One region of the Psychromonas ingrahamii 37 genome, then DNA from elsewhere that is predicted to be linked to it. Evidence: riboswitches for the same ligand, from Rfam matches in the RefSeq annotation. Region 1 holds a riboswitch; each other region holds the start of a gene.
What was found. A riboswitch is a leader RNA that binds a small molecule or an ion and turns the genes downstream of it on or off. The one in region 1 is predicted to bind thiamine pyrophosphate.
Positions count from the first base shown of each region.

Region 2: it holds a riboswitch for thiamine pyrophosphate, as region 1 does, so the genes downstream of both, thiC (phosphomethylpyrimidine synthase ThiC) here and thiD (bifunctional hydroxymethylpyrimidine kinase/phosphomethylpyrimidine kinase) in region 1, are expected to answer to the same signal.
Region 3: it holds a riboswitch for thiamine pyrophosphate, as region 1 does, so the genes downstream of both, thiB (thiamine ABC transporter substrate binding subunit) here and thiD (bifunctional hydroxymethylpyrimidine kinase/phosphomethylpyrimidine kinase) in region 1, are expected to answer to the same signal.

Region 1 is NC_008709.1:2,889,129-2,896,492, forward strand. It holds gene PING_RS12215 (VOC family protein) at 1-47, opposite strand, end outside; gene thiE (thiamine phosphate synthase) at 169-798, opposite strand; gene thiM (hydroxyethylthiazole kinase) at 829-1,632, opposite strand; gene PING_RS12230 (TenA family protein) at 2,025-2,705, opposite strand; gene PING_RS12235 (ABC transporter substrate-binding protein) at 2,722-3,660, opposite strand; gene PING_RS12240 (ABC transporter permease) at 3,710-4,507, opposite strand; gene PING_RS12245 (ABC transporter ATP-binding protein) at 4,500-5,288, opposite strand; gene thiD (bifunctional hydroxymethylpyrimidine kinase/phosphomethylpyrimidine kinase) at 5,272-6,123, opposite strand; TPP riboswitch at 6,196-6,295, opposite strand; gene PING_RS21010 (LysR family transcriptional regulator) at 6,853-7,248, shown strand; gene PING_RS21015 (putative transcriptional regulator) at 7,253-7,364, shown strand, end outside.
Region 2 is NC_008709.1:456,944-464,307, reverse strand. It holds gene thiC (phosphomethylpyrimidine synthase ThiC) at 1-1,698, opposite strand, end outside; TPP riboswitch at 1,777-1,920, opposite strand; gene PING_RS20370 (hypothetical protein) at 2,661-2,822, opposite strand; gene fusA (elongation factor G) at 2,884-4,980, opposite strand; gene menA (1,4-dihydroxy-2-naphthoate octaprenyltransferase) at 5,208-6,122, opposite strand; gene PING_RS01900 (isochorismate synthase) at 6,225-7,364, shown strand, end outside.
Region 3 is NC_008709.1:488,708-496,071, forward strand. It holds gene PING_RS02045 (hypothetical protein) at 1-353, shown strand, start outside; gene PING_RS02050 (DMT family transporter) at 661-1,569, shown strand; TPP riboswitch at 1,978-2,072, shown strand; gene thiB (thiamine ABC transporter substrate binding subunit) at 2,128-3,114, shown strand; gene thiP (thiamine/thiamine pyrophosphate ABC transporter permease ThiP) at 3,140-4,732, shown strand; gene thiQ (thiamine ABC transporter ATP-binding protein) at 4,865-5,575, shown strand; gene crp (cAMP-activated global transcriptional regulator CRP) at 5,649-6,287, opposite strand; gene PING_RS02075 (YheU family protein) at 6,537-6,764, opposite strand; gene can (carbonate dehydratase) at 7,238-7,364, shown strand, end outside.

The DNA.
Region 1 (7,364 bases):
TTTGACTTTTCTATATCATTGGTTCCAAGCATTACATGACTAAACATTCTTATTTTCCTTTATTTAAATAATCGAGTCTTCGAGTTTAGAGCCTTCGAGCTTCGAGTTTAGAGCTGACAGCCGAAAGCCGACAGCCTTCCCACCTTCCCACCTTCTCGCCTTTATCAGCTATTTCCCCATCTGTTTGAGCAAATTTATTGCCGCTTGTTTTGGCGACGGTGCATGACAAATAGCCGAGACTAATGCCACGCCAGCAACATTGCTTGCAATAACCTCATCAAGATTTGAAACATTAATACCACCAATAGCAACTATCGGCAAGGAGCTTTGCGCTACGGCATTGGTAAGCCCCTCAATACCCCATTCTTTCTTGATGTTGGTTTTTGTTGCTGTAGAAAAAATAGCACTCAACCCCAAATAATCGACGGGCAAAGATTCCGCTTCAATAAGCTGCTGCGGATTCTCAATAGACAGGCCAAGTAATTTATCTTTTCCTATTAGTCTGCGGGCGGTTTCTACCGGCATATCCGATTGACCCAAGTGTACACCATCAGCATCAACGGCCAGTGCAACATCCACTCTGTCATTGACGATCAAAGGTACGCCCGTCCCGTGTAAAATTGCCTTTACCGCTAACACCCTTTCTATAAAAACGCGAAGATCACCCTGCTTTTCCCGAACTTGGACCATAGTCACACCACCGACAACTGCTTCAGCAACCACCCTTTTCAATGTTTCAAGATTCTGCTGGTCATCGGTCACTAAATATAAACGATAGGGGTTCACTTTTTTCTCCAACTCTTTATTCTCCAAATTTTTTGATACAGGCTAGGATAATTTTAAACGCTGAATCAGCGTCGCTTCATCGAGCTGATATAAAGCATCTAAAAGATTAAGCTGCAGACTGCCGGGGCCTTTTGATTGCTCTGCAGCGATTTCACCCGCAACGCCTAAAACGGCTGCAGCCGCTAATCCAGTTTCTTCACCAACGGCTGCAAAAGCTCCAGTTAAGGCACTGAGTGTGCAGCCCATTGCCGTCACATAAGGCATCATGGCATGACCGTTATTAAGCTGAATTTGCCCACCTGCGGTGACAATAAAATCTGTCGCCCCAGAAATAACTACAGCGCACTGATAAGTGTCACGCAAATACCGTGCGGCACCAAGCGCCGCCTCACTGCTATCAAGGGAATCAACACCTTTGCTTTGTCCTTTCTCTCCGGCTAAGGCAATGATTTCTGATGCATTTCCTCTAATAATTAGCTTGTTGGCGGCTTCCGCAATTTGCCATGAGGTTGCCGTTCGCAGGCTGCTTGCACCGCATCCGACAGGATCAAGCACTACCGTTTTTTTATGGATATTAGCCTGCTCGACGGCAAACAACATACGCGGAATCCAGAGACTATCCAGAGTACCGATATTGACTACCAAAGCACCAGAAAAAGACAGCATTTCAGCCATTTCATCACGGGAATGCGCCATAATCGGCGACGCACCAAGGGCAAGCAAGGCATTAGCGGTATTATTCATCGCGACATAATTACTAATATTGACCACCAGCGGTTTCTGTTCACGCAGCGTTTTAAGCGCGCTGACGATCGTTTTAATATTTGAATCTATATTTTTCTTCATATTTTATCCTTCTGAGCTGCTGCTCTAATTTACCAAAACTAATTTAAAAGACCCTTTTACGCTCAAACTTTTGCTCTGTGTCCTCGGTAGTAACCGTTTTTGAACCACAGAGAACGCCGAGATCACAGAGGAAGGATATTGACCATCTTAAAAGGCACTTAACCGCCATAAAAAACATGACTAATAGCGTAAAAGTGTCAAATATAAGTGCTCAAAGTCTTTTCTCTGTATCCTCTGTGCCCTCAGTGGTAACAGTCTTTTGAACCACAGAGAACGCCAAATTCACAGAGTAAGTGACATAATTACTGATATTAACTATCTTAAAAGGCACTTTTAGTCCAAATTCTTTTCTCGGTGTCCTCAGTGGTAAGCATTTTTTGAACCACAGAAAATCAATTTAAAGGGACAGACTCTGCCGCATTCAACCCTTGCTCCCAAAAAGCAATTTCCATTCGAGTTGCGGTTCTAAATACGCGAATAAGTTCCCGGCCGCGCGAACTGTTTAAATCAATATCAGCGAGTAATGCATCAATATGTTCAGTGCCCTGCGCAACGCCTTGCTGGAATTCATCACCGCCATAAAGTGCAATCCAATTCTCAAATGGATTACCTTCCCGGTGGGTGTTTTGATCGTTGCAGAGGTTACGCCCTATTTCTGCATAACCAATAAAGCATGGTGCTAGCGCCGCGTATAAATCAACTATATCGCCTTGCATGCCCGCATCGAGCACATAACGCGTATAGGCAACCGTACCAAAATCTTCATCTTCTGCTTCCAAATCCGATTCAGTCAGTCCCCAGTTAGCGCAATAACTTACGTGGTGGTCGATTTCAACGTCCAGTAATGCATGTACGCTAGGCAGCGCTTTACGCATATCAGCTAAGGTGCGCGCTTTGTAAATAGCCAGCGCATAAGCACGTGCATATTGCTTAAGAAACAAAAAATCTTGTTTCAGGTAATGTAAAAAGCAGGGCTGCGCTAACGTGCCTTTTGCTAATTGCCGTACAAAGGCATGTTTAGTGTAGGCATTCCAATCCTTGCCACATGCATTAATTAAATCTTGATGATTCATATAACCACTCTATTTATTAAAATGTTGGAATATAATCCTGTGCTTTTGGCAGTGTGCTAATGATTTTTTGGCTATACATAAACTGGGCATAATCATCATAACGCTGTAAATCAATCGCAGACGGACGTAATGCAAATCGGGTCAATGTCGCGTTCCAGGCGAGTTTATTAAGCTCGTTATTCAAAGTGTCCGGCGCATAGGCCGCAAACTCTTTCCAGGATTCTTCGGGGTGGTTTACAATGTAGATTGTCGCCTGCTCCAGGGCTTTATTAAATGCCAGAATCGCCGCTTTATCATAGCTGTCGGCATTCGCTACAAAGACAAGTTCATCATAGGGCGGTACTCCGTGCTCTTCAGGGAAGAAAGATTTTGCCTTAATGCCTTCAAGTGCTAGCTGGTTTGTTTCAAAATTGCGGAATCCTCCCCAGGTTGCATCGACCTTTCCCGAGGCAAGCGAGGCAGACAAAGCCCAACCAATATTGATAATCTCCACCTCATCATAGTTAACACCCTGTGTTTTCAACATCGTGCTGATAGTCGCCTCTTCATTACCCGCAATGGAAATGCCAATTTTTTTACCTTTAAGATCAGATAGTTTTTTAATCTTATTATTGTCTAATATGGTCAAAGTATTAAGCGGCGTAGCAATCAAAGTCGCAGAGCGGATAAGAGGCAGACCCGCAGCCACATCCATAATTAAACTAGGCTGATAAGAGATAGCCAAATCCACTTTATTGGCTGCAACCAATTTAGCGGGTATGCTCGGATCGCCCGGCTCTTGAATATCAACCTCAAGGCCTTGTTGTTTAAAATAACCGCGCTGCTGGGCAATCACCACGGGTCCGTGGTTGGGGTTAACAAACCAGTCCAGCATCAGGGTCAATTTTTTCATCTCGGCCTGTACCGGCAGCGCTAACATTAATGCAACTGCACTTAAGATTATTCTTTTTTTCATTGTATTTCCTTTTTTATAGCAGAGCATTTATCAATAACGCTCTTTCTGATTAAACTTCCCAAGGTATAAATTTTTTTAACAACTTTTCAGCAACAAAATAAAGCAGGACGGACAAGAGAGATAAGATAAACAGTGCGGCAAACATTTCATCTATCATCATTCGGGCATTGGCCTGTAACATCAGATAACCCAAACCTTCGCTCGAGCCAACCCACTCCCCTGCTATTGCACCAATAGGCGCAATCACCACGGCAACCCGAATACCGGAAGCCAGTGTCGGTAAAGAGGCTGGAAACTGAATATGGCGCAGCATCTGCCATTTTGTCGCCCCCATGGTTTGTGCAAGATCAAGATAACCCGACGGAGTATTACGCAGCCCATCGTAGCAGCAGGTCGTCACCGGAAAAAAGATGATTAACGCGGCCATCACTATTTTGGAGGCGATCCCATAACCCAGCCAAAGCATCAGCACGGGGGCAAGCGCAAACACGGGAATCGCCTGACTGGCAATCAAAATGGGTAAGAGCCAATGTTTAACCGGCTTAAATAACAGCATCTGCAGGGCAAAAAACAACCCCATAAACAGGCCTAAAAACAGGCCCAGAATAATTTCTTGTGCCGTGACCAAAGTATGTTTAAGCAGAACGTCATAGCGTTGCAGCAGTCTTGCAAATACTTCTAAAGGAGCAGGTAAAATAAAGGAAGGCATCTCAAAAAAAACCACCACTGCCTGCCATAAACCCAGAATAATTAGCACGCTTATCATAATGCGCAGAAGGGGTTTAAGAACTATTTTTTTATATTTTGTCGAAGCTGGCTGACTATCTAAGACGCTGACATCAGGCATCTGAGCGCTCCAGATATGCCATAATAGACTGCTGAAGTTGTGCACACTCGGCATCAAATTGACGGGGTGTTAAAGAAGCGGGTACCTTTAAAGACTCGGCTGAACTGGGTTTTCCCTGCATAATGTAGATCTTATCCGCCAGGCGAATTGCTTCCTGCGGATCGTGGGTAATCAAAACAACGGTTTTATCTTTGAGCAGTTCACAAGCCATATCCTGCAAGCGGTAACGTGTTACCGCATCCACGGCAGAAAAGGGTTCATCCATTAATATCACGGGCTTATTCTGCATTAATGTGCGCACCAGCGCGACACGCTGGCGCATACCACCCGACAGTTTTTGAGGCAAGCAGTCGGCACTATCTAAAAGTCCAACCTTTTCAAGCAAGGCCAAGGCAGCTTCTTTGTGAACAGGCGTAATAGTATTACCGAATTTAGCGCTTAAGGTAACGTTGTCCAGCACCGACAGCCATGGCATCAACAAGTCCTGTTGCGCCATATAAGCAATGTTATTTTTCAAATCAAATTGGGGAGGTGTGATCGTAAGCTCGCCAGACCAACTGACTTGCTGATCAAGCAAACCGGCCAGATAACGAAGCAATGAAGTTTTCCCACAACCACTGCGGCCCAAAATACAGGTCCATTGCCCGGCAGGGAATCTCATATTAATACCCTGTAATGTGGCCGCTTTACTGCCGGTATAACGCAGATAACCCGCAGAGATATCTATCTGCAGGGCAGGACTTTTAACTGATAAAGGCCGCGTGCTAACGGACATTCGCATGTCCGACAAAGAAATGGTTTACCGGGCCATGACCCTGCCCGACATCTAATTCGTCGGCATGCGCGATCGCTTGCGAAATATAGTCTTTGCCCAGCTGCACCGCACGTAAAAGATCATTACCCTGCGCCAGATAGGAGGCGATTGCCGACGAAAGTGTGCAACCTGTACCATGGGTATTAAGCGTATTGATACGGATGGCGTTTAACTGTTCAACATGATTAGGTAGGATAAGCAGATCATTACTATTTTCATCATCAATCAAATGCCCCCCTTTAAGCAGCAGCGCATTAAATTTCAATTTACGGAGTTTGCCGATCATCTTCTCCATGCCCTCTTTATTGGTTGGCACATCTGAAGAAATCAATTCCGCCGCTTCGGGCAGATTAGGCGTGATAAGATCTGCAAGAGGAAGCAGTTCCGATTTCAGTGTACTAATCGAATATGCTTTCAGCAATAAGTCTCCGCTGGTTGCGATCATCACCGGATCAACCACTAAAAAGGCAGGACGATACTGTCTTATTTTTGCTGCCACGAGTTTGATTATGTCGCAATCAGCCAACATCCCAACCTTAACAGCAACCACATTCAGATCGCTAAAAACCGCATCAAGTTGCTTTTCTATATGTTCAAGGGGAATAGGGAAAATAGCGGACACCCCAAGGGTGTTTTGAGCGGTAATCACAGTGATCACAGAACAGGCGTAACCGCCCGTTGCTGAAATGGCTTTAATATCGGCTTGAATACCTGCTCCACCACCACTGTCGGATCCGGCAATAGTCAGCACGATAGGCGTTGATGAATTTTGAGCAGTAGAAGTTGCACTAAGGTTTGACATAAAAGCTCCTATAACGGGTAAAAGGAACTATATCAAGCCAAATATTTAAGATAGGTGTAGCAGAGAGAATCAAAAACAAGACTTATAGTTCCCTACGCCAGTATTAACTGAATCAGGTTCAACGGGTTTCGCACTATGCGATCTCAGCCTTCAGGCCCCCCGACTATATTTGCAGCAATAATAACAAGTTTTTTTGAAAGAGCAAGGGTTCCCTTGCGTAAGGGAGCTCATTTTCATAGCAATCGAAAGACTCAGAAATCACACAAAAAACTAAAAAATTAATCAGACAGATTTGTTGAAATCATCAACAACTGTGCTGTAAATTGTCTTCACCTATTGTGCGTGAAGCCCGGACCTTTAGGTCGAAAAGACAGGTCGTTAAAGGACGAGGGAAATAATCATAAATTAATTAAAAAGTACTCACTTTAGTTAACTATGCAGAAAAAAATTGGACGCAGCCTTCCGATAAAAAAGAGAGCAGCATTGAGAATTTAGATCAAAGGGGCTTATTTCGACCTACAGCAGCAATGCCATAAATCACCTCACAACCCGCCTTATTATTAATTTACTGCTTTTTCCTAAAAGCAAACTTCCTGCCAAGCACTTTTTTCTCGCCTCGATTGCCCACTTGAAAAATTTCTGACACAGTGAGCGATGCCAACATAGCCATACAAAAACACTATTATAATGGCCAGATCATAGAATTTATCTATTACGACAAGGGCAGCAATGTTCAAGTTAATGCTTCAATTCATTCAGGTCGCAAAAGCACAAAATGTGACACAAGCTGCCAACAAACTCTGTTTAAGCCAACCTACCTTAAGTCATAACATGAATAAATTAGAGGAAAAGCTTGAAACCAAGTTATTTAATCGCAACTCTAAAGGGATCACGCTCACGTCAAGTGGGAAACTGCTCTATGAGCAAGCGAAAATGATGCAGCACCTCTATCAAAATACCCTCAATAAGCTCGATAAAAATAAGCTCAGGCATCAATACGAACTTAAAATAGGCTGCGGTGACGCTTGGTGGCACCTCTTTATTCGCGACTGTGTGCAGAACTTCCAAAATGCTTACCCGCACAGCAATATCACCATCGACGTAGGTGATCATCTGCAGCAATGAGGATATGGCGCACTTTCCCTCGGTTCATCTAGGGACGTCGAAAAAACGCTTTGCCCATTTGCAGCAGCAAAGCCCTGAAATGAGATCTTTTCTCAAACGCCACTATCTGCATGAAA
Region 2 (7,364 bases), 2.1 Mb from region 1:
GAGGTTAAACTGATCTTCCCAGCGAAATTCAAACCGTGATTTTGACAAGGCATTATCACGAATTTGCGCACCTGGATGCCCTTTTGCTAAATCCGCGGCATGCGCTGCAATTTTGTAAGTAATTAAACCGACTTTTACATCATCTTTATTTGGCAGACCTAAATGCTCTTTTGGGGTGACATAACAAAGCATTGCACAACCGTACCAACCAATTTGCGCGGCACCTATGCCCGACGTAATATGATCATATCCCGGTGCAATATCCGTGGTTAGCGGCCCTAAGGTATAAAATGGCGCTTCAAAACAATCGTCCAGCTGTTTATCCATATTCTCTTTAATCATCTGCATCGGCACATGACCCGGACCTTCAATAATCACCTGTACATCGTATTCCCAGGCAACTTTAGTCAGTTCGCCTAACACTTCCAATTCTGCAAATTGTGCCTGATCATTAGCATCTGCAACTGATCCGGGCCGCAGACCATCACCTAAAGATAATGACACATCATATAGCTGACAGATTTCACAAATTTCGCGAAAATATTCATAAGCAAAGTTTTCTTTATGATGCGATAAGCACCACTTTGCAAAGATTGAACCGCCGCGAGACACAATACCCGTAACACGTTTTGCTGTCATCGGCACAAAACGTAATAATACACCGGCATGAATAGTAAAATAATCCACCCCTTGCTCGGCCTGTTCAATTAAGGTGTCACGGAAAACGTCCCAACTGAGATCCTCAGCCACACCCTTTACTTTTTCCAGTGCCTGATAGATAGGTACTGTACCGATTGGCACGGGAGAGTTACGCAGGATCCATTCACGGGTTTCATGAATATTACGCCCGGTCGACAAGTCCATTACCGTATCACCACCCCACAGCGTTGACCAAACCAGCTTTTCAACCTCCTCTTCAATTGAAGAGCTTACCGAAGAGTTACCAATATTAGAATTTACTTTTACCAGAAAATTACGGCCGATAATCATTGGCTCAAGTTCCGGATGATTAATATTGGACGGGATAATGGCACGTCCGCGAGCAACTTCCTGACGCACAAACTCCGGGGTTATTTTTTCCTGCAGATTGGCACCAAAACTATGACCCGCATGCTGAAAATGCAGCGCTTCACATTTTACGCGGTCACGGCCCATGTTTTCACGAATAGCAATGTATTCCATTTCAGGGGTAATAATACCTCGGCGTGCATAGTGCATTTGGGTGACACATTGTCCTTTTTTAGCGCGTAAGGGTTTAGGCCGATTTGCAAAGCGCAAATCATCTAAACTGTCATTAGCCAAACGTGCCTTGGCAAAATTTGAGGTGACACCTTCCAGTGTTTCAACATCATCACGGGCAGCAATCCAGGATTGACGTAATTTAGGTAAGCCGGCATGCACATCTATTTTCGTTTTAGGATCCGTATAAGGGCCGGAAGTATCATAAACGGGAATAGCTTCATTTTTTTCAAAAACGGGCTGTTCTCCACTGCCTGCCAGCAAAGTATCGGCCTGATGAATTTGTCGCATTGCCACTTTAATCGGATGAAGTTCACCCTTAATAAAAATTTTTTCTGAATTGGGGTAGGATTCGTTATTGAGATTTTGAATATAGTCCTGCGCTGCTCGGCGGGAGGCTTTGCGGGATAAACCTTTACGGCTGCTGGTTTTTAAATTCGAGTTTACTTGATTAGACATAGCATTCTTTACCTTAATTAAATTGGGTAGTGAGAGTGCTTGTCGAAATTCAGTGGAAAGAGTAAAGAAAGGAGATTCATTTTCTTTATGCTTGTTTCCTACGCAGGTATTAACCCAATCAGGTTCCACGGATTCCACTTTGCTGTACAAAAAACACCTGTTATTGGGTGATCATATTGCAAACTCAGTAGTCTCAGCCCGAAGGCGCTCCGACAAGAGCCAGCAGTATAGAAGAAAAAGCGGGCAAGTTAAATAGAATAACTGAATGTTAGGCATTAAATCAGATCAGAATAGAATCACTCAATGAATGGAATTGGTATAACAAACGAACCAAGTGTTTAACGGCGGTGCAGGAAATTTTGCTTAAGTGACAGCCATAAAAACCTCGTTATAGAAATAACGAGGTTTATTAATCTTAAAAGTTATTTAAAAGAAACTATTTCTTTTAAATAACTTTATCAGCTTTAACTTTTTCGATTACGCCTTCAGCAACATTGTTTGGACAAGGCATGTAGTTTTTAAACAGTATAGAGAACTGACCACTGACTAATGTCATTATACGTAAAGAACTGAATATATGTGCCCAGATATTTTTGCAGGCAGACATAAAAAAACCCCACTATCATGGATAACGAGGTCTATTAATCTTAAAAGTTATTTAAAAGAAACTATTTCTTTTAAGCCACTTTATCAGCTTTAACTTTTTCGATTACGCCTTCAGCAACATTATTTGGACAAGGCATGTAGTTTTTAAACAGCATCGAAAACTGACCACGAACAGGAGTCGCAGAGCTCCTCCGCCCATAACACTAGACTGTCGTCTAATTCGCCCTGCTGCATTTGTACGTAAAAAACTGAATATATGTGCCCAGATATTTTTGCAGGCAGACATAAAAAAACCCCGCTATCATGGATAACGAGGTCTATTAATCTTAAAAGTTATTTAAAAGAAACTATTTCTTTTAAATAACTTTATCCGCTTTAACTTTTTCGATTACGCCTTCAGCAACATTGTTTGGACAAGGCATATAGTTTTTAAACAGCATAGAGAACTGACCACGGACTAATGTCATTGTACGTAAAGAACTGAATATATGTGCCCAGATATTTTTGCAGGCAGACATAAAAAAACCCCGCTATCATGGATAACGAGGTTTATTAATCTTAAAAGTTATTTAAAAGAAACTATTTCTTTTTAGCAGCTTTATCAGCTTTAACTTTTTCGATTACGCCTTCAGCAACATTGTTTGGACAAGGCATATAGTTTTTAAACAGCATAGAGAACTGACCACGGCCTGATGTCATTGTACGTAGAGAACCAATGTAACCAAACATTTCTGAAAGAGGTACGTCAGCTTTAATACGAACACCACTAGTTCCTGCTTCTTGGCCGGCAATCATACCACGACGACGGTTAAGGTCACCGATAACATCACCCACGTGATCATCAGGCGTAAATACATCTACAGCCATGATTGGTTCAAGAAGTTGTGCACCCGCTTTTGGAATTGACTGACGGAATGCACCACGTGCTGCTAATTCAAATGCAACTGCAGATGAATCGACGGCATGGAAACCACCATCATAAACTTCAACTTCAACGTCAAGTACTGGGAAGCCAGCTAGTACACCGGTATCCATCATTCCCTTAAAGCCTTTCTCAATCGCCGGGAAGAATTCTTTTGGTACGTTACCGCCAACAACTTTAGAAGTGAAGACGAAACCACTACCTGGTTCACCAGGCTTGATACGGTAATCAATTTTACCGAACTGACCAGAACCACCAGACTGTTTCTTATGTGTGTAGCTATCTTCAATTTCTTCGGTGATAGTTTCACGGTAAGCAACTTGAGGTTCACCAACAGCAAGGTCAACACCGTAGGTACGCTTAAGGATATCAACTTTGATATCCAAGTGAAGCTCACCCATACCAGACAGGATAGTTTCACCTGAATCAACATCAGTTTCAACTTTAAAGGTTGGATCTTCTGCAACCATTTTACCGATAGCAATACCCATCTTCTCAGTTGAACCTTTATCTTTAGGTGTAACAGAGATAGAGATTACCGGGTTAGGGAATACCATTGCTTCCAGGATAATCGGGTCTTTAGGATCACATAAAGTGTGGCCCGTTTGAACGTTGTTCTTCATACCAACGATAGCCATGATATCACCGGCTTGTGCTGCGGATAGCTCTTTACGATCATCTGCCTGCATCTCAACCATACGGCCAACACGCTCAGTTTTACCCGTAAAGGAGTTAAGGATGGTATCGCCTTTCTTAAGCGTACCGGAATAGATACGTATAAAGGTTAAAGCACCAAAACGGTCATCCATAATTTTAAATGCTAAGGCTTTAAATGTTTCTTCTGTAGAGACAGTTGCAAACTTACCAGTTGGTTCGCCTTCTTCATCCGTAAGTGGTTGTGGATCAACTTCTGTTGGAGAAGGCAGGTAATCAACAACAGCGTCAAGAATATTTTGAATACCTTTGTTTTTGAAGGCAGAACCACAGTAAGCTGGGAAGAATTCCATAGTACGTGTTCCTTTACGGATACAACGTTTAAGTTCTTCCATAGAAGGCTCAACACCCTCTTCCAGGTACGCTTCCATTAGATCATCGTCTTGCTCAACGGCAGTTTCGATCAATTTTTCACGGTATTCTTCAGTCAATTCAAGCATATCAGCTGGAATATCAGTAATTTCATAGTTTTCTGGAAGACCAGTCGCATCCCAGATATATGCTTTACGTGTTAATAAGTCAACAACACCACTGAATTCATCTTCAATACCGATAGGTAAAACCATGACTAGCGGGTTAGCACCTAGTACTTTTTTAGTCTGCTCAATCACGCGGTAAAAATCAGCACCCATACGGTCTAATTTATTAACAAAGATAATACGTGCAACTTTTGAGTCATTCGCATAACGCCAGTTTGTTTCTGATTGCGGTTCAACACCACCACTACCACAGAATACACCGATGCCGCCATCCAATACTTTGAGAGAACGGTAAACTTCTACTGTGAAGTCAACGTGCCCAGGAGTATCAATAACGTTAAAACGGTGGTCTTTCCAGAAACAAGTTACCGCTGCAGACTGGATAGTAATACCGCGCTCAGCTTCCTGTTCCATAAAGTCAGTTGTAGATTCACCATCATGCACTTCACCGGTTTTGTGGATTGTACCAGTCAGTTTTAGGATACGCTCTGTGGTTGTTGTTTTACCCGCATCAACATGGGCAAAAATACCAATATTTCTGTATTTACTTAAATCTTTCATTTTATATACTCTTTAGTAAAAAATTGAATCAATATTCCGGCAGCATTATACAAGTATTAGCGTTAAACAGAACACGGAATTAAAAATAAAATAAAATATGTTGCTTTTTTAGCCATCTTTTTAGTGGTTTTTATAAAAACAGCTAAGCTCCGGTTAAAATAAGCGTACAAAAGCGCGCTTATCCAAGTTCTGAAAGTGGTAAGAAACTAAAAATGGGTTTAATGCATCTAAATTAATACCAGCGCAAATAAAAGACTAAAAACAAAGGTGGATAATGCCGTGTTTTTAAGCTCATCATTAAATACCTGACCGTCACGAATATCTTTGGAGATCGCCTCCTTTAATATCAGACAACTCTTGATTAGCGGACTAAAGCTAAGCAAAAAAATAAATTGCCAGGCTTGTACATTTTCAAGCTGACTAAAATAGTAAACGGCACAGATAAAAGCACCGACAATAAGGGACAAGTGATAGATAAAAGCATTTTTCAGCCCCCATAAAACCACCAAAGTTGTTTTATGGGCCTCTTTATCCGTATAAATATCACGCATATTATTAATATTTAAAACAGCTGCGGATAAAAGCCCGACACTGGTTGCCGGTAAAAGTAAGGACCAGCTAAAAGTTAAACCATAAAGGTAATAACTGCCGACTACTCCTACTAAGCCAAAAAACAGAAACACAGCAAGATCGCCCATCGCTCTGTATCCATAATGTAATTTTCCCATTGTATAGGTTATCGCAGCGACAATAGCTAATAAACCAAGCAACAAAAAAACTACCCAACTCGTTGAATTTGAACCTAATGCAATAACCAGTAAAGTGATGCCCGACACCACCACTAAACTAGTCGTTAACAGGATCGCAATTTTCAGGCTTTTTTGGCTGATAGCACCGCTCTGCATTGCGCGTAACGGACCAACACGCTTGCCATTGTCTACCCCGGAGATGGCATCACCATAATCATTGGCAAGATTTGATAAAATCTGTAATAACAAAGCGGTAATAAGCGATAAACTAAAAATCAACAGGTCAAATATTTGTGCTTGAATGGCTATCCCAGCCCCTAAAATAATTGAAGCTGCTGCAAGCGGTAATGTACGTAAACGTAATTCGCTTAGCCAAACTGAAATATTACTCATCTAAATATCCTAAAAAAGTGTGGTTATACGCGGTTCCGCTAGGAATCGGCTGTTAATCGCGCTACATTAACAAACCTTAATCCGTCAATATATCATGAGCCCATGTTAACTGCTGAGCATAATTTCAATTTAATGGTCATTTTTATTCGTGAACAATTACAACAGTTTGCAATAAAACAGGGCGACAAACCAAGCTGCAATCTGGTTATCCCGCTTACCCCGTTTGATTTACTTGGTTTATTAAAAGGGCAATCATTAGACAGCGATGCACTTTATCCAAGAATTTACTGGGAGGATATAGAGCATCTGCAAACTATTGCCTGCTTTGGTGCTATTGATGAATGCACCTATATTCCCGAGCCCATTGGCGAGGCTTGTTACTTTGGCGGCTTGGCTTTCCAGCAGCAGGGGGTGCAATGGGCAGATTTCCCCGAAATACTTTTTATTCGCCCAGCCTTAGAATTTACATTAGAACAGCAAAAATTAAGATTAACCTGTCATTTTAACGGCGCTAACAGTATTGAAAAAAGCTTATTATTAATAAATTGCCTGCAAAAGCCAGTCTCTCCCGATGCGGTCAACAATATCGTTGTCTCAAGAGAGGATCTGCCGAATCGACAACAATGGGCTGAGCTGGTTGAATCGGCCATTGAGTATAAGGCGTTAATCCCAAAAGTTGTTTTATCAAGGCAGACGGAACTTATCTGTGAGCAGAAAGTTAATCAATGGGATTTAATTAATCAATGGCAGGAAGCAAACCCAAATAGTTTTCATTTTGCCTTTCAGTTTTCTACAAACCATACTTTTATCGGTTGCTCTCCGGAACGGCTTTTTTCTCGAGAAAACAACAGACTTAAAACCGAAGCCTTAGCTGGAACAGTCAATCGGGGAAGGGAGCCGCGTGAAGATGCCATTCTGCGACAAAGTTTGTTAAGTGATAAAAAAATTGACCGGGAAAACTATTTAGTACAAGAATTTATTGTCTCTAGTCTTAAGCGTTTAAAGGCAGAGGTTACCTGTTCCGAGCCGCATGTCATGCAACTGCTTAATGTACAGCATTTACGGGTGGAAATTAATGCTAAATTAAATGCGCAAACCAAGGATGCACATCTTTTACATAATTTACATCCCACCCCGGCTGTAGGGGGCTGCCCAAAACTCCCCGCGCTGCAGTTTATTAATGATAAAGAGCATTATAATCGTGGTTGGTATGCGGGTACTGTGGGTTATTTGCGCGTCGAT
Region 3 (7,364 bases), 2.2 Mb from region 1:
CCAGTTCTGATCGCCATCTTGTGCCGGACAATTTCAATTATTGGTTATGTATATGCAAATGTGGAGATCATCTTTTAGTTGAAAATAAGCAATTTCTTAATCGTATCGATCCGCCTCTCCGCAGTTGTGGTTGCCATAGAAAAGTTAATAATTCTCTGGTGAATAATCAATATGGTTGTTTAACAGTATTATGTAAAACATTAAATCAGGGGCAAACAGTCAAGCGTATCAGGGGACATATTGCGTATTTATGTTTATGCCGTTGCGGCAGTAAATATATCGCCATAGGGCAGGCATTGCTGAAGGAAAAAGTGAAAAGTTGCGGTTGCGACTTTGAGGACAAAGCGGAATAGATTATTGACTCTAATATCGCTCTGTTATTTAATTGTTCAGATTCGTTTTACGGAAAATTAATCAGCGGCAGACTAAACGCCGGACTGATATCTGCACACGGATGGAAATGGGTAAAAAACACAGCTAGTAACAGGAGAGGAGCAAATTCTGATAAATTTCGCTGTGATCGAAGCGTAATGAAATAAACAAGCGGTGCAAATCAACTTTGACGAGGCCTTTATTATTCTTATACTCCTTTCTCTCCCGACAGAATTCGCTTAAGCTCTCCTCTATATTGATCTGCTTGATTAGGAATAATCTAAAAAAATGAAAAATGAAAAACGTGCATTAGTGTTAGGACTTGCAGCAGTACTGCTCTGGTCAACGGTAGCGGTCGCATTTAAGCTGACACTTCAGGAGTTTACTCCTATTCAAATGTTAACCGTAGCGAGCTTTGTCTCTGCCATTGTGTTAACGGGTATCTGTTATATGCAGGGTAAACTTAATCAGCTGCGTACCACTTTTTTTTCTAATCCTCTCAATTATCTGATTCTAGGGCTAATAAACCCGCTTGCTTATTACTTGATTCTCTTTAAAGCTTATGACTTACTTCCGGCATCGCAGGCTCAGCCCCTAAATTATAGCTGGGCAATTACACTGACCTTAATGGCTGCACTGTTTTTAGGGCAAAAAATTCGTAAGCAGGACTGGATTGCCTGTGCCCTCGGATATGCTGGTGTAATTGTTATCGCGACAAAAGGAGATTTGTTCGCTTTAGAGTTTGACAGCCCTCTGGGTGTTATTCTGGCGCTTCTTTCAACAGTGCTTTGGGCGGGATATTGGATTTTAAACGCAAAAAACAAAGCCGATCCTGTGGTCGGTGTTCTTCTGGGATTCATCGTTGCTTTACCTTTTGCTGTTGCTCTGTCTATTTATGAAGGCGCTATCTGGGAGCAAAGTTTTCAAGGCTGGCTGGCGGTCACCTACGTTGGATTATTTGAGATGGGGATAACCTTTGTACTCTGGTTATCCGCGCTTAAGGCCACGGATAATACTGGGCGGATCAGTACCCTGATTTTCATATCACCCTTTATTTCGCTGCTGCTGCTTGCCTATATCATTGGTGAAACTATTCCACCCTCAACCCTGATTGGCTTGGTTATGATTGTAAGCGGACTAATATTCCAGCAGGTAATGAAACCATCTAATATTGATATTGAAACTTGCAAGCAGTGAGGTGGTGCGGTCAAAGTAATTGCCTGTATTGTGAATAGCCCTTTGTTATCGAGAAGATACTTATATCAAATGCATCAAACAAGTGACCAGCTAGGCTGATCACTTGTTTAGTTTTTTGGTATTAATAGCAGCTTTACTCTTTTCCGGATTAAGATTCACTTTATTAATAGAAGCTATCTCCGTCAGATCTCCTGCCGCACAAAATTCCTGAATACAAATCCCAAATAACGGCAAACATCGGACCAGTCTGGTTTTTTAACAGACGTATTATGTGCATCGGAATGGGTTGATTTTAAATTAAATTATTTACGTATTAGCTGTCGACAGTGGTTTTCAGAAAATTATCTGAACTGTTTTTTAAAAAAATAAAGCTTTGGGTGCCTCTGTTTTTTTTTGGGTATACAATAGTCTTTCTCAACGGGGTGCTGTTAAAAGGCTGAGATAACTAAACCCGTATACCTGAACCAGATAATGCTGGCGTAGGAATTGAGCTTATCAGTATTATTTTTATGATTTGCCTGTCAATCCTATGCTTTCAAACTAAAAATGGAGCGCATAGTGAAAAAAATCATTCCTTTAATGGCCTTTTCTGTCATTATTTCAATGCCGGTATTGGCTGATAAACTGGTCGTTTATACCTATGATTCGTTTGCTTCAGATTGGGGACCCGGCCCTAAAATTAAACAGGCCTTCGAAAAAAACTGCGCTTGCAGTCTGGAATTTGTTGCCTTGGACGATGGTGTTTCAATTTTAAATCGATTGCGTTTAGAAGGGAAAAACACTAAAGCCGATATATTGCTGGGCCTCGACAATAATTTAATGACTGAAGCCAAAAAGACGGGGTTATTAGCAAAGCACAAGGTTGATACGAGTAATGTGATCCTTGCCAATGGTTGGTCAGATAATACCTTTGTGCCGTTTGATTATGGTTATTTTTCCTTTGTTTATAATAAAGAAACCCTGTTAAATCCTCCTGCAAGCCTGAAAGAATTAATTGAGCAACGTCAAGATATTAACGTTATCTACCAGGATCCCCGGACTTCGACGCCAGGACTGGGGTTAATGTTATGGATAAAATGGGTTTATGGTGATCAAGCCGATGACGCATGGAAAAAGCTGGCGAAAAAGACCGTGACAGTCACTAAAGGTTGGTCTGAAGCTTATAGTATGTTCTTAAAAGGGGAGGCTGATATGGTACTTTCTTATTCAACCTCCCCCGCTTATCATATTATTGCTGAAGGGAAAAATCAGTATGCTGCAGCCAATTTCTCTGAAGGTCATTACACGCAAGTGGAAGTTGCCGCAAAAGTTAAAAGCAGTAAAAATGAAAAACTTGCAGATAAGTTTATGGCATTTATTGTCAGTGATGAATTCCAATCACTGATGCCGACCGGGAACTGGATGTATCCGGTTACTGATGTCGCGCTTCCTGAAGGGTTTAAAAATTTAACCATACCCTCAACGTCTTTTTCATTCAGCGCAGATAAGGTCGACAATAATAGAAAAGTATGGATAAGAGAGTGGCAGAGCTCTTTAATTTATTAAACATTCGACCACTATGTCTGCAAATATGTCAGCAAAGTCTTATACTTTACCCGGTTTAATTATTGCCGGGTTTATCTGTCTTTTTGTTGCAGCTTCTGTCTCTGCTTTGTTATTTTACTCGCCCGGTTTTAACCCTGCGTTATTATGGCAAGACGCCTATTACCGTCATATTACAAAATTTAGCTTCTACCAGGCATTTTTATCGACAATATTAAGTGTTGGCTTGGCGATTCCAGTGGCTCATGCGCTTTCTCGTCGTCACTTCTTTGCTAAATCTTTTTTACTTAAATTATTTGCTACAACCCTTGTTTTACCGGTATTAGTAGGGGTTTTTGGTTTGTTATCTGTTTATGGCAATAGTGGTCAGATAGCACAACTACTTGCAATGGTGGATCAAAAACTACCGTTTTCTATTTATGGCTTAAACGGCATACTATTAGCGCATGTTTTTTTTAATTTGCCCTTTGCAGCACGTTTGCTATTGCAGTCTTTACACTCTATTCCCAGTGAGCACCACCAACTATCATCACATCTTGGTATCAGCCATTGGAATAAATTTAAATTAGTCGAATGGCCCTGCTTACGCCAACAGTTGCCCCACGTTTGTGGATTGGTATTTATGCTTTGTTTTACCAGTTTTGCGACGGTAATGGCGCTGGGAGGTGGACCAAAATCGACAACCATTGAGCTGGCCATTTACCAGGCTATTAAGTTTGATTTTGATTTACAAGCAGGGGCACTATTAGCACTCTGGCAAATATTACTTTGCGGCAGCCTGGCAATTGGAATTCAGCGCTTTTCCCGGCCCATCCCTCTGACTAACACGACAGGTAAACAAAGCTTCTATTTGTTTAATGATAATAGGGCAGCAAAAATTTGGGATTCATTGTGGATAAGCCTGGTGCTTTTTCTGGTTATTCCTCCCTTACTGATGATTGTGATCAACGGTCTTAATGCAAAATTTATCAGTGTGATCAGTTCGCCCTCATTTTGGGATGCACTGCAAAATTCGTTTTTAGTGGCGATTTTTGCCGCTTTTATTGCCCTCTTCGCGGGATTTTTTATGCTGCTTACTAGTCGCTCCTGGCGATTAGTCGGCATTGATTTTAAGGCTGATAAGCTGGAATTAATTGCCACCATCATATTAGTGACACCTGGGCTGGTTATCAGTACAGGTCTGTTTCTGCTGCTCAGAAATATAACCGATGTATTTGGTTTTGCCATTGTTATAGTTATCGCGGTAAATGCCTTGATGGCTTTGCCCTATGTGATTAAAACGCTTGCCCAACCGATGTTACAAGTTGCTCAGCAATATGACCAGTTATGTGCAAGTTTAGGACTATTTGGATTTTCACGTTTTTATTTGATTGAATGGCGCGCCATAAAGCGGCCAATTATTCATGCTTTTTCCATTAGTTTTGTGCTGTCTATGGGGGATCTCAGTGCAATTGCACTGTTCGGCAGTCAAGACTTGAGAACCTTGCCTCTGTATCTATTGCAATTATTAGGCAGTTATCAGATGGAGTCAGCTGCAGTTGTATCTCTATTTTTATTTATTTTGAGTATTGGCATATTTAGTGCCGTAGAACAGATTAGCAGTCAAAATAATGCCCATTAAAGACTAATACTCAATTCGAAAATTTTCTGTCCCTAAAGATAATATCTAATTAACGGGATGGGTATCAACACACTTTAGCCGTATGCATTTACTTGTAATAGCACTTTTAAAAAATAATGACTTAAGGCAAATATGATTAACTTTGTTAATGTTAAATATCACTATCGGCAGGAGGAGTTTAGTTTTGATGTGGAAATTCCAGCAGGCTCTATTGTCGCCATTTTGGGCGAAAGTGGTGCAGGCAAAAGCACTTTATTAAATTTAGCGGCGGGTTTTATTCGCCCACGCAGTGGTGATATTTTAATGGGAGGGAAATCGGTGCTGGATGTTGAACCGCATCTACGGCCTATGGCTATTTTGTTTCAAGAAAATAATTTATTCGCGCATTTATCTGTCGCAGATAATATTGGCTTAGGCTTGCACCCTGGTCTTAAATTAAGCAGCATCGATCGTGAGCAAGTACAGAATATTGCTAAACAAGTGGGAGTCGATAAACTTTTATCGCGTTTTCCAGATCAAATATCAGGAGGTCAAAAACAACGTGTCGCATTGGCGCGATGTTTTGTCCAAAATAAACCCTTGTTATTACTTGATGAACCTTTTTCAGCGCTGGATCCTGTTTTGCGCGAAGAAATGTTAACTATTGTGAAAGATTTATCTGCTACAAAAAATGTAACTGTTCTAATGGTCACTCACCATATCTCTGATGCTATTAATGTGGGATCACATTATCTCTTTGTAAATAATGGTGTTATAAGCAGTATTGATACTATATCTAAACTTACCGATAGCCATCAAAACGACAGCTTAAAAAAATTCCTGCAGGCGGGGTTACCCTCGTAATTATCCGTTTATACCTAAATTTTACTGTTAAAAAAACCGCAATTAAGCGGTTTTTTGCATATTATCGGTTGGCTTAGCGCGTCCCGAATACCACAATTGTTTTACCGTGAGCAGAAATAAGACCTTGTTCCTCAAGCATTTTAAGGATTCGACCAACAGTTTCACGTGAACAACCGACAATCTGACCTATTTCTTGACGAGTGATTTTGATTTGCATGCCATCGGGGTGGGTCATTGCGTCCGGCTGCTTGGCAAGATCCAGCAGTGTATTTGCGATACGGCCTGTGACATCCAAAAATGCAAGGTTACCCACTTTTTGGCTTGTAATCTGTAAACGATCAGCCATTTGCTTTGATAAACGCATTAAAATTTCAGGATTGACAGTGATCAGTTGATTGAACTTCTTATAAGAAATTTCAGCAACTTCACAGGGAGTTTTTGCCTTAATTGAAGCACTGCGAATTGGATTTTCTTGTTTATCAAATAAACCTAATTCACCAATAAAATCACCTTGATTTAAGTAAGATAAAATCATTTCTTTACCTTCTTCATCCTTAATCACAACTGCAACCGAGCCTTTAACGATGAAATAAAGTGTATCAGCCTTTTCTCCAGCATGAATAAGTATACTTTTAGCTGGATATTTATGTGTGTGACAGTGTGATAAAAACCACTCCAACGTTGGATCGGTTTGAGGTTTGGTTATTATCATAAATCTCCCTTAATAGGTATGAATAGCTAATGTGCTATTTCTTGTTTTGGTTTATTCGCCAAAATAATAATGACAGTTACTTACATGGAATAGAATTTTATTGTATCTCTTTTTAATAGATGCCCATAACACTTATGCTGTTATCCTATTTGAGAAATCAGATCTTTGTCAAAAAAACCAATTAATTTTGTATTAATTTATTCTGTATTATAGCTATAGTATAAGAACGCTTAAATTTTAATCAGTTATTTATTGCTGTTGTTGGGAGAGTTGCTCCTTGTGAATAAGGGTCACGCTCTCGGAAAGTTCTGAGTAGAGAATAACAATGCTGCCGCGCTTTAATAAGTTGAAGACCTGCGCTGTTTTCTCGGCTAAAGAGACCTCTTGTTCCCCGTAGTCTGTTCCCTCACGTAAGACAAAATGTTCGATTAAGCTATGTAATGTATCTGAATCTAGATCCTGATAGGGTATAAGCATAAATATTCCTTAAGTTACTTGTACGGATCGCAGTCGTCTATTCCCTCACCGCTCAGGTCATATAGCAAAATATTTGGTCAAGTTAAGTAATGTATCTTACTCTAGAGCCTTATAGGTGTAAGTATAAATATTCCTCAAGTTGATTGCACTGTTTTATTGGCGAAAGAGACCTTCTGTTCACTGTGATCTGTTCCCTTTCTCTTCAGGTAATATAGTAAAATATTCGATTAAGTTATGTAATGTATCTGAATCCTGATAGGGTGTAGGCATAAGTATTCTCCAGTTACTTGCACTGTTTTCTCGGCTAAAAAGATCTCCTGTTCGCCGTGATCTGTTCCCCCACTGCTTACGTAATGTAATAAAATGTTTGATTAAGTTATGTGATCTATTTTAATATGAACTCTGATAGGGTATAAGAATAAGTATTCCTCAAGTTCCTTGAGTGTCAATGCATATTAAATAGAAAGGTAAGTATGAGTTTATTAGAAGCGCTATTAAAAAATAATGAAGAGTGGGCTGCAAAAATAAATGAAGAAGATCCTACTTTTTTTCCGCGACTTGCTAATCGACAGTCCCCAGAATATCTCTGGATAGGTTGTT